2 linked regions of the Variovorax paradoxus genome follow. The protein of the gene in region 1 binds, or shares a complex with, the protein of each later gene. Links are inferred from orthologs where the notes say so. Each region holds a gene or a part of one and is shown on either strand. Other genes may lie near its edges.

Region 1 (4,216 bases):
ATCGGCCGCGCCGCCGCCCGCCTGGTGAGGCCGGGCCAGGTGGTGTTCATCGACGGCGGCACCACCGCCGTGCAGCTCGCGCGCCACCTGCCCAAGAACCTGCGGGCCACGGTGGTCACGCACAGCCCGCCGGTCGCGGCCGAGCTGGTATCGCACGCGGCCGTCGAGGTCGTGCTGATCGGCGGGCGTCTCTTCAAGCATTCGATGGTGGCGGTCGGCGCGGCGGCCATGGCGGCCATCGCGCGCATCCATGCCGACACTTACTTCATGGGCGTCACCGGCGTCCATGCCGAAGCCGGGCTCACCACCGGCGACATGGAAGAGGCCGAGATCAAGCGTGCGCTGATGGCCGCGGCGGCCGAGACGGTGGTGCTGGCGTCGTCCGAGAAGCTGGGCGCGGCCTCGGCCTGGATGGTCAACCCGGTGGGCGCGGCGGCGAGCCTGCTGGTGTCGCCCGACGCGCCGGCCCAGGCGCTGGCGCCGCTGCGCAAGGCCGGACCGGCGATCCTGCGGGCAGGACCGGACGGCGCGGACAAGGCCGGCGGCTGATTCGCCCACCGCCGGCGCGGCCGGTGCCGGCCCTCGATAATGCCCGGATGCCCGCCGCGCCCCCGACGCCCTTCCTGTCCCCCCGCATGCTCGGCATCGGCGCGGCCGTGGTCACGGTGCTGGTGTGGACCGCCTTCATCGTCATCGCGCGCGCATCGGCCGGCCGCTCGCTCACCCCGTTCGACCTCGCCTGTGCGCGCATCTGCGGCGCCAGCCTGGTGCTGGTGCCGTGGGGCGCGTGGCTGGTCATGAAGGACCGCCGCGCGGCGGCGCAAGGCCGGGCCGGCGCGGCGGTGTCCTCGGTGTCCTCCTTCTTCGGCCTCTCGCCGCTGTCGCTGCGCGTCACCGCGGCCGCAGGCATCTTCGGCGGCGTGGCCTACGCCATGGCCGCCTACAGCGGCTTCTTCTTCGCGCCGGCCGGCCATGCCTCCGTGCTGATGCCCGGCAGCCTGCCGCTGTGGACCACGCTGCTGGCCGCACTGGTGCTGCGCGACCGCATCACGCCGATGCGTGCGCTCGGCCTGGCGATGATCGTCGCGGGCGATCTCGTGGTCGGCGGGCGCAGCCTGCTGCACGCCTTCGAGGGTGGCGAGGTATGGAAGGGCGACCTGCTCTTCATGACGGCCGCCTTCTGCTGGGCCTGCTACAGCGTGGTGGCGCGCCGCCACGGCCTCGACGCGGTGCGCGCGACCATCGCCATCACCGTGTTCGCGCTGATGACCTACGTGCCGGTGTACGCCCTGCTCGTGGCCGGCGGCCAGGTGGCGAGCCACCTGGGCACCGCGCCGTGGCGCGAGGTGGCGTTCCAGATGGCCTTCCAGGGTGGCGGCTCGGTCGTGATCTCGGGCATCACCTTCACCCGGATGGTCCAGCACTTCGGCCCGGTGCGCACCACCATGATCACGGCGCTGGTGCCCGGCCTGTCGGCCTTCGGCGCAGTGATCTGGCTGGGCGAGCCTCTTTACTGGAACCTCGTCGCCGGGCTGCTGCTGGTCACGGCCGGCATCCTGTTCGGCGTGCAGAAGACCGCCGCGCGCACGGCGCCCGCACCTTCTGCGTCCCCTGCCTCTTCTTCCGCGCCCGTCATGGGGCGCCCCAACAATGTCTAAGCTGCTGGCCTTCGATACGAGCACCGAGCACCTGTCGGTGGCGGTGCGCCACGGCGAGCAGCTGCTCGCCCACCACGGCGAGGGCGGCGCCCAGGCCTCGTCCACGCTGCTGCCGCTCATTCAGCAACTGCTGCGCGATGCGGGGCTCGCGCTGGCCGACCTCGACGCCATCGTCTTCGGCCGCGGGCCGGGCTCGTTCACCGGCCTGCGCACGGCCTGCTCGGTGGCGCAGGGACTGGCCTTCGGCGCCGACGTGCCGCTGCTGCCGGTCGACACCCTGCTGGCTGTGGCCGAGGAGGCACGCCACGTGGCCGGTGCGCAACAGGTGGTGGCCGTGCTCGACGCGCGCATGGACCAGATCTACGCCGCGCGCTACGACTTCGCCGCCCACGGCCCGCTCGGTGGCGACGACGAGCCCCTGCTGCTGGCGCCCGAGGCCCTCGAGGTGCCCGCCGGCTGGGCACTCGCGGGCAATGCCTTCGCCGCCTACGGCCCGCGCCTGGCCGCGGCCGGCGCGCGCCACGAGGTGCTGCCGACCGCCGCCGCGATGCTGCGGCTGGCCCCGGCGCTGCTCGCCGCCGGCCGGACCGTGCCCGCGGCGCAGGCCTGGCCGCTCTACGTTCGCGATAAAGTGGCGCAAACCACGGAAGAGCGCGCCGCCATCAAGGCAGCCGCCGCGGCTTCCGCCACCTGAATCGTCCCGCTGCCGCATGAGCGCCGTCCTCCAGCCCATCGAAGCCCGCCTCGAGCCGCTCACCGTCGAGCGGATCGACGCGGTCTGCGCGGTCGAGCAGACGGCCTACAGCCACCCCTGGACGCGCGCCAACTTCACCGATTCCATGGCCGTGGGCTACCACTGCCAGTGCCTGCTGGCGCCGGGCCCCGCGCCGGGCGTGGTGTCGCCGGTCACCGAGCTGGGCGAAACGCTGATCGGCTACTTCGTCGCCATGAAGGGCGTCGACGAGGTCCATCTGCTGAACATCACCGTCGCGCCGGCTTTCCAGCGCCAGGGCTGGGCGCCGCTCATGCTCGAGGCGCTGGGCGGCTGGTCGCGCGCCGAGGGCGCGCAATGGCTGTGGCTCGAGGTGCGCCAGAGCAACCAGCGTGCGCTGGACATCTACCTGCGCCAGGGTTTCCGCAGCGTCGGCGTGCGCAAGGGTTACTACCCGGCGCACGACAACAAGCGCGAGGACGCCGTGGTCATGAGCCTGAGATTGAACGAAACAGGCACCGCCTGGGGAGCCTTGCGATGAGCGCGGTGCAGACTTTGAAACTCGACGCCCGCCAGCGCGCGATGCTCGACGAAATGGGCGTGAAGGTCTGGTGGCCGGTGCCCGAGGCGGCGCAGGCCGCGCAGGCCGAGGCTGCGGCCGAAGCGCCGCCCGCTGCAGAAAAGACAGCGCCGCGCGAAGACACGGAGCGAGTGAACGACCGGATCGAGGCCGAGATGCCGGCCGCCGTGCCTGCGCCTGCTCCCGCGGCCCCCCCGCGCGTGGCGGCGCCCGCGCCCCGCAGCGCGGCTTCGCCGCTGTCGCACGGCGCAGCGGTGCTGGTCGACGATCCCGTTCGTCTTTACGCCGATGCGGCCACCGACACGAACCTGCAGGGCGGCTGGCTCGTCGTCGCCGACATGCCGCCCGAGGCCGACGGCCGCCACGGCGAGCCTTTCTCCGGCGACGCCGGCCGGCTGCTCGACAACATGCTGCGCGCCCTCAAGCTGCACGACGGCAGGACGCCCGTGCACCTGCTGCGGACCCACCGCGGCGTGGCAGCCGGCCAGCCCGGCAGCCCGCGTCCGATGCCCGACGCCTTCGGCGAACACGCCGCGGCGCTCGCCCCGCGCGTGGTGCTGGCCATGGGCCCGCTGGCCGCGCAAAGCCTGATGCAGAGCGGCGACCCGCTGGGCAAGCTGCGTGGCCGCGCCGTGCCGCTGGCCGAGGCCGGCGGCGTGCCGGCGGTGGCCACGTACCACCCGGCCTACCTGCTGCGCAATCCGGCCGACAAGGCGCGCGCCTGGGCCGATCTCTGCCTGGCCGCCGAGCAGCACACGCCCACGCCGGGCTGACCGCCTGAAACAGGGGGGCGGGGCGGCCCGCCTAAAATCCCGCCCCATGACTTTCCTCGACAAGCTGGCTGCCGCACAGCAAAAAAACGGTTCGTTGCTCTGCGTGGGGCTCGATCCCGAACCAGCCAAATTCCCGGGGCAATTCAAGGGCGACGCCAGCCGCATCTTCGATTTCTGCGCCCGCATCGTCGACGCGACCGCCGACCTCGTCATCGCCTTCAAGCCGCAGATCGCGTACTTCGCCGCGCACCGCGCCGAGGCCCAGCTCGAGCAGCTCATGGAGCACATGCGCCGCAACGCGCCCCACGTGCCCACCATCCTCGACGCCAAGCGCGGCGACATCGGCTCCACCGCCGAGCAGTACGCGCTGGAAGCCTTCGAGCGCTATGGCGCCGACGCTGTCACGCTCTCGCCCTTCATGGGATTCGACTCGGTCGCGCCCTACCTCAAGCACGAGGGCAAGGGCGCCTTCCTGCTGTGCCGCACCAGCAAC
Region 2 (4,081 bases), 4.0 Mb from region 1 along the record:
CAGGCGGCGGTGCGCCATCAGCAGGCCCTTGGCGCGCTCGACGACCTTGCGCTCGTTGAGCGAGGCGCGCACGGTCTCGAGTTCGTCGCTCATGGCCTGCAGGCGGCGCGACTGCTCCTGGACCATGTCGAGCACCGAGCGTTCAAGATGCCGGCCGAAATGGGCCGGCGCCGTGGCCTGGGCGTCGGCGTCGTCGAAGAACAGCGCGCCGGCCTGCGGCGCCAGCACGTCGAGCAGCTGGCGGTATTCCTGCAGCTCGCTGCGGGCCTGCGCGGTCTTGCGGTCGCACAGCGCGCGCAGGTCGGCTGCCAGGCGGTCCTCGACGGTCTTCATGGCGTCGATGCGGCGGGTGCAGCAGTCGAACCAGGCGTGGCTGAGGGCCGGGTCCGCCGGTGCGGACGTGGTGCCGCGGCGGCGCATGCGTTCGAGCTCGGCCAGCGTGGCGTCGGGCTGGCTGTCGCGCCACAGCGCGAGCACGGCGTCGCCCGAGAAGTCGGTGAATACCTGGAAGCAGCGTTCCTGCGACTCGATGAGATGCAGCCACTGCAGGCGCTGCGCCTCGTCGCTTCGGCCCAGCGCAAGTGCCGCGGCACCGAAGGCCCGCTCCTGGCCGGCGAATTCCTTGCCCTGCATGAAATTGAACATGGCCACCAGCAGCCGCGAGATCTCGGGGTCGGAGGCGCCGTCGGCCGCCTCGAACACCACGGACAGCAGGCCGGCCACCAGCTTGGCGAAGGCGGCCACGGCCTGTGCCGGCTTCAGCTCGAGCGCGTCGATGCGGCTGCGCAGCGCGGGCAGGGCGTCCAGCCCCGGCAACACCCAGGCGATGCGGCTGAACAGGCGTGCGCCGTTGCCCGTGCCGGCGCCGCGGTGGGTGTCGGCCTGGAGCTGGTCGAAGCCGGCGCGCACCTCCTGCTCGAGCGCCAGGCATTCGGCGATCTGAGGGGCACGCTGTTCGGCGAAACGGCTGCCGCGCGTGGCCAGGAAGATGTTCGACATGCCGCGCTCGCGCTGCAGCGCATGCACCAGCCGGCCGATGAGGCCCACCAGCTCGCTGGTGCGCGCGAGCTGGTCCAGCTCGTCGATTTCGCAGCGGCGGGCGGCGATGAGGAAGTTCAGTCCGGATTTCATTCGTGGAGGCAGGAAGCCAGCGTGGTGCTGCAACATTCGTGCCGCTTGTCCCTTCGCGGGCATCCGGCGCAGGTGCCACCTACACTCGGCGGCATGCTCTTGTTGGGAATCGAATCATCCTGCGATGAAACCGGCGTGGCGCTGGTCGAGTCGCACGGCGACGCGCTGCCGCTGCTGCGTTCGCATGCGCTGCACAGCCAGATCGCCATGCACCAGGCCTACGGGGGCGTGGTGCCCGAGCTGGCCAGCCGCGATCACATCCGCCGTGTGCTGCCGCTCACCGAAGCCGTCATGGCAGAAGCCGGCCGCTCGCTGGGCGAGATCGACGTGGTGGCCTACACGCGCGGCCCCGGCCTTGCCGGCGCGCTGCTGGTGGGCGCGGGTGTGGCCTGCGCGCTGGGCGTGGCGCTGGGCAAGCCGGTGCTCGGGGTGCATCACCTCGAGGGGCACCTGCTGTCGCCGTTCCTGAGCGCCGATCCGCCGGAGTTCCCGTTCGTCGCACTGCTGGTGTCGGGCGGCCACACGCAGCTGATGCGGGTGGACGGCGTGGGCCGCTACGAACTGCTGGGCGAGACCATCGACGATGCGGCCGGCGAGGCCTTCGACAAGAGCGCCAAGCTGATGGGCCTGCCGTACCCCGGCGGTCCGTGGCTCGCCAAGCTGGCCGAGGGCGGCGACGCCGCGGCCTTCAAGCTGCCGCGTCCGCTGCTGCACAGCGGCGACCTCGATTTCTCGTTTGCCGGCCTGAAGACCGCCGTGCTCACGCAGGCCAGGAAGCTCGGGGACCAGCTCGAAGCGCGCAAGGCCGACCTGGCCGCATCCACGCAGGCGGCGATCGTCGAGGTGCTGCTGAAGAAATCGCTCTCGGCGCTCGACCAGACCGGGCTCAAGCGCCTGGTGGTGGCCGGCGGGGTGGGGGCCAACAAGAATTTGCGCGAGCAACTGAATGCCGCATGCGCGAAGCGCAATGTGCGCGTGCACTACCCCGAACTGCACCTGTGCACCGACAACGGCGCGATGATCGCCATGGCCGCAGCCATGCGGCTGCAATCGGGTCTATCGCAGGCGAGCGAGCGCTACGCCTTCGACGTCAAGCCGCGATGGCCCATGGGGATGCTGTCGGCTGCTGCTGGGGCTGCCTAGCGGCCTGGCGTGCGCGGCCGAGCGAAGGCAGCGGCAGCACGTCGAGCACATTTCGCCAGAGCTGGCGCCATTGCGGCCAGTCGTGGCCGCCTTCGGTGGTGAACACCTGGCCCGGTGGCAGCGCGTCGGCCAGCAGCTTGTGGTTGCTGACGAAACGGTCCTCGAGGCCGAAACCGAGGTACAGCGGCGGCAGGTTCTTCGAGGTCTGGTCCTTCAGGTATTGCTGGAAGAAGGGCCAGAGCTTGCGGTCGGGTTCCTCGTCGGGCTGCGGGCCCGTGGGGGCCTGCCACATGCGCAGGCCGCCGGCCTTCTTGATCTCCGCGCCAAGCACGCGCCGGCCAAGGTAGGGCGCGAGCGCCACGATGCCGTCGACCGAGCCCGGCCGTGCCAGTTCGTGGATCAGCGCACCGAAGCCGCCGATGGAGATACCCACCAGCCAGATCGACTTGTAGCCCTTGGCGCGCTGCGGCTCGATGACATCGGTGTGCAGCCGCTCGCTGAGCGTCTGCTCGTAGTAGTAGGACACGTCCGCGTCCACCAGCAGCGCATCGGCTGCCAGGTGGCGCTCCCGCACCGCGCTGATGAAACCCTCTCGCTCGAACTCGTCGGGCTTGAGGTAGGCACCCGGCAGGAAGACCAGCAGGGCGTCGGATTGCTCGTTGGGATTGGCGGGCTGAAGGTGTGTTTGCATGGTGCCGTGAGAGGGCACCCGACCCGCACCGTCATGGAACTCGATGCGTTTACGAGACGCCCACGAAGAAGAAAGTTCTAAGAAAACGTCACATCATGTGACGTTATGCGGCCCTATTGTGAATAGGGAGCACGATCAAAGTCAAAAAGAACCTTTGCTGACACTTTCTTCTTGTGGGCTTAAGCAGAACTAGTTGATTTGCAACGTCGCTGCCTGGCTCACGGGTACTACTTTTCCGAGCTTCAGCGTGAGCACGCCGTTCTCGAGCTTGGCCTCGCTGGCGGCCACGTCGATGTCCTGCGGCAGCTCGTAGGCGGCCTTGAACTGGCGCTTGGCGTCGGCCTTGCTGTCAATGCGCACCACGGCGCCTTCGATGCCGATGACGAGCTCTTCACGCGCGAAGCCCGGCACGTCGAGCGAGAGCGTCCAGCTCTTGTCGTCCTGCTCCACGAGCGGGGAGCGGCGGGCACCGGCGAAGGCCTCGCTGGCGAAGCGTTCGAATGCGCGGTCATAGGCGCGGGGAGCGAAGCGGGCGGTGCGGACGTTGGGGGCGAAAAACATGATGAGGAACTCCTGAATCAACACAATGGGGACAAGAAATGTGTGTCCCTTACACTGCGCGGCCGTTCAATCGTGAGTGCCGCTTGAGACCTCATCTAGGCGCGTCGGCACGCGTTTCAAGACAATGAATCCCCGCTTTATTTGGCGCCGCGAGGCCTTGAAATTCGCGGCGCTGACGCTATGCGCGAGGCCGTTCGCCGCGCTGGCGCAGGCCGTTCCTGCGGCTCCTGCAGCCCCTCCGGCACCGATTCGCCTGGCGCTGATCGAGAGCATGAGCGGCCCGTTCGCCAACACCGGCGAGGCCGTATTCCGCAATCTTCTTTGGGCTGTGGAGCGGGTGAATGCGCGCGGCGGCGTGAAGCTGCCGGGCGTTCCCGGCGGTGCGAGACCGCTGCAACTCGACCGCTACGACAGCAAGGGCCAGAACGAGGAGGCGCTCTCCGCGCTGCGTGCGGCGATGGACGACGGCGCGCGCGTCGTGCTGCAGGGCAACTCGTCGGCCACTGCCGCGGCGCTGATCGATGCCATCGACAAGAACAACGAGCGAGACCCGTC

The links.
Region 2: the proteins of tsaB (region 1) and tsaD are in contact, whole or in part, in a solved structure (PDB 4WQ4), measured with the Escherichia coli proteins. The link is inferred for Variovorax paradoxus from one-to-one orthologs.

Annotation. Positions count from the first base shown.
Region 1 is NZ_LR743507.1:268,166-272,381, reverse strand. The notes cover bases 520-3,501. They hold tsaB (tRNA (adenosine(37)-N6)-threonylcarbamoyltransferase complex dimerization subunit type 1 TsaB), read left to right. Parts: upstream 520-1,650; coding sequence 1,651-2,352; downstream 2,353-3,501. Other genes in these bases: AACL56_RS01315 (uracil-DNA glycosylase), read left to right, coding at 2,908-3,501; rimI (ribosomal protein S18-alanine N-acetyltransferase), read left to right, coding at 2,369-2,911; AACL56_RS01330 (DMT family transporter), read left to right, coding at 597-1,658; AACL56_RS01335 (DeoR/GlpR family DNA-binding transcription regulator), read left to right, coding at 520-549. In the rest of the region: more of AACL56_RS01335, read left to right, coding at 1-519; more of AACL56_RS01315, read left to right, coding at 3,502-3,723; pyrF (orotidine-5'-phosphate decarboxylase), read left to right, coding at 3,770-4,216. UniProt on the Escherichia coli protein: Required for the formation of a threonylcarbamoyl group on adenosine at position 37 (t(6)A37) in tRNAs that read codons beginning with adenine.
Region 2 is NZ_LR743507.1:4,296,927-4,301,007, reverse strand. Bases 403-3,249 are described here. They hold tsaD (tRNA (adenosine(37)-N6)-threonylcarbamoyltransferase complex transferase subunit TsaD), read left to right. Parts: upstream 403-1,224; coding sequence 1,225-2,274; downstream 2,275-3,249. Other genes in these bases: AACL56_RS19955 (Hsp20/alpha crystallin family protein), read right to left, coding at 3,155-3,249; AACL56_RS19960 (alpha/beta hydrolase-fold protein), read right to left, coding at 2,222-2,965; AACL56_RS19970 (nitrate regulatory protein), read right to left, coding at 403-1,131. Also shown: more of AACL56_RS19970, read right to left, coding at 1-402; more of AACL56_RS19955, read right to left, coding at 3,250-3,526; AACL56_RS19950 (branched-chain amino acid ABC transporter substrate-binding protein), read left to right, coding at 3,651-4,081.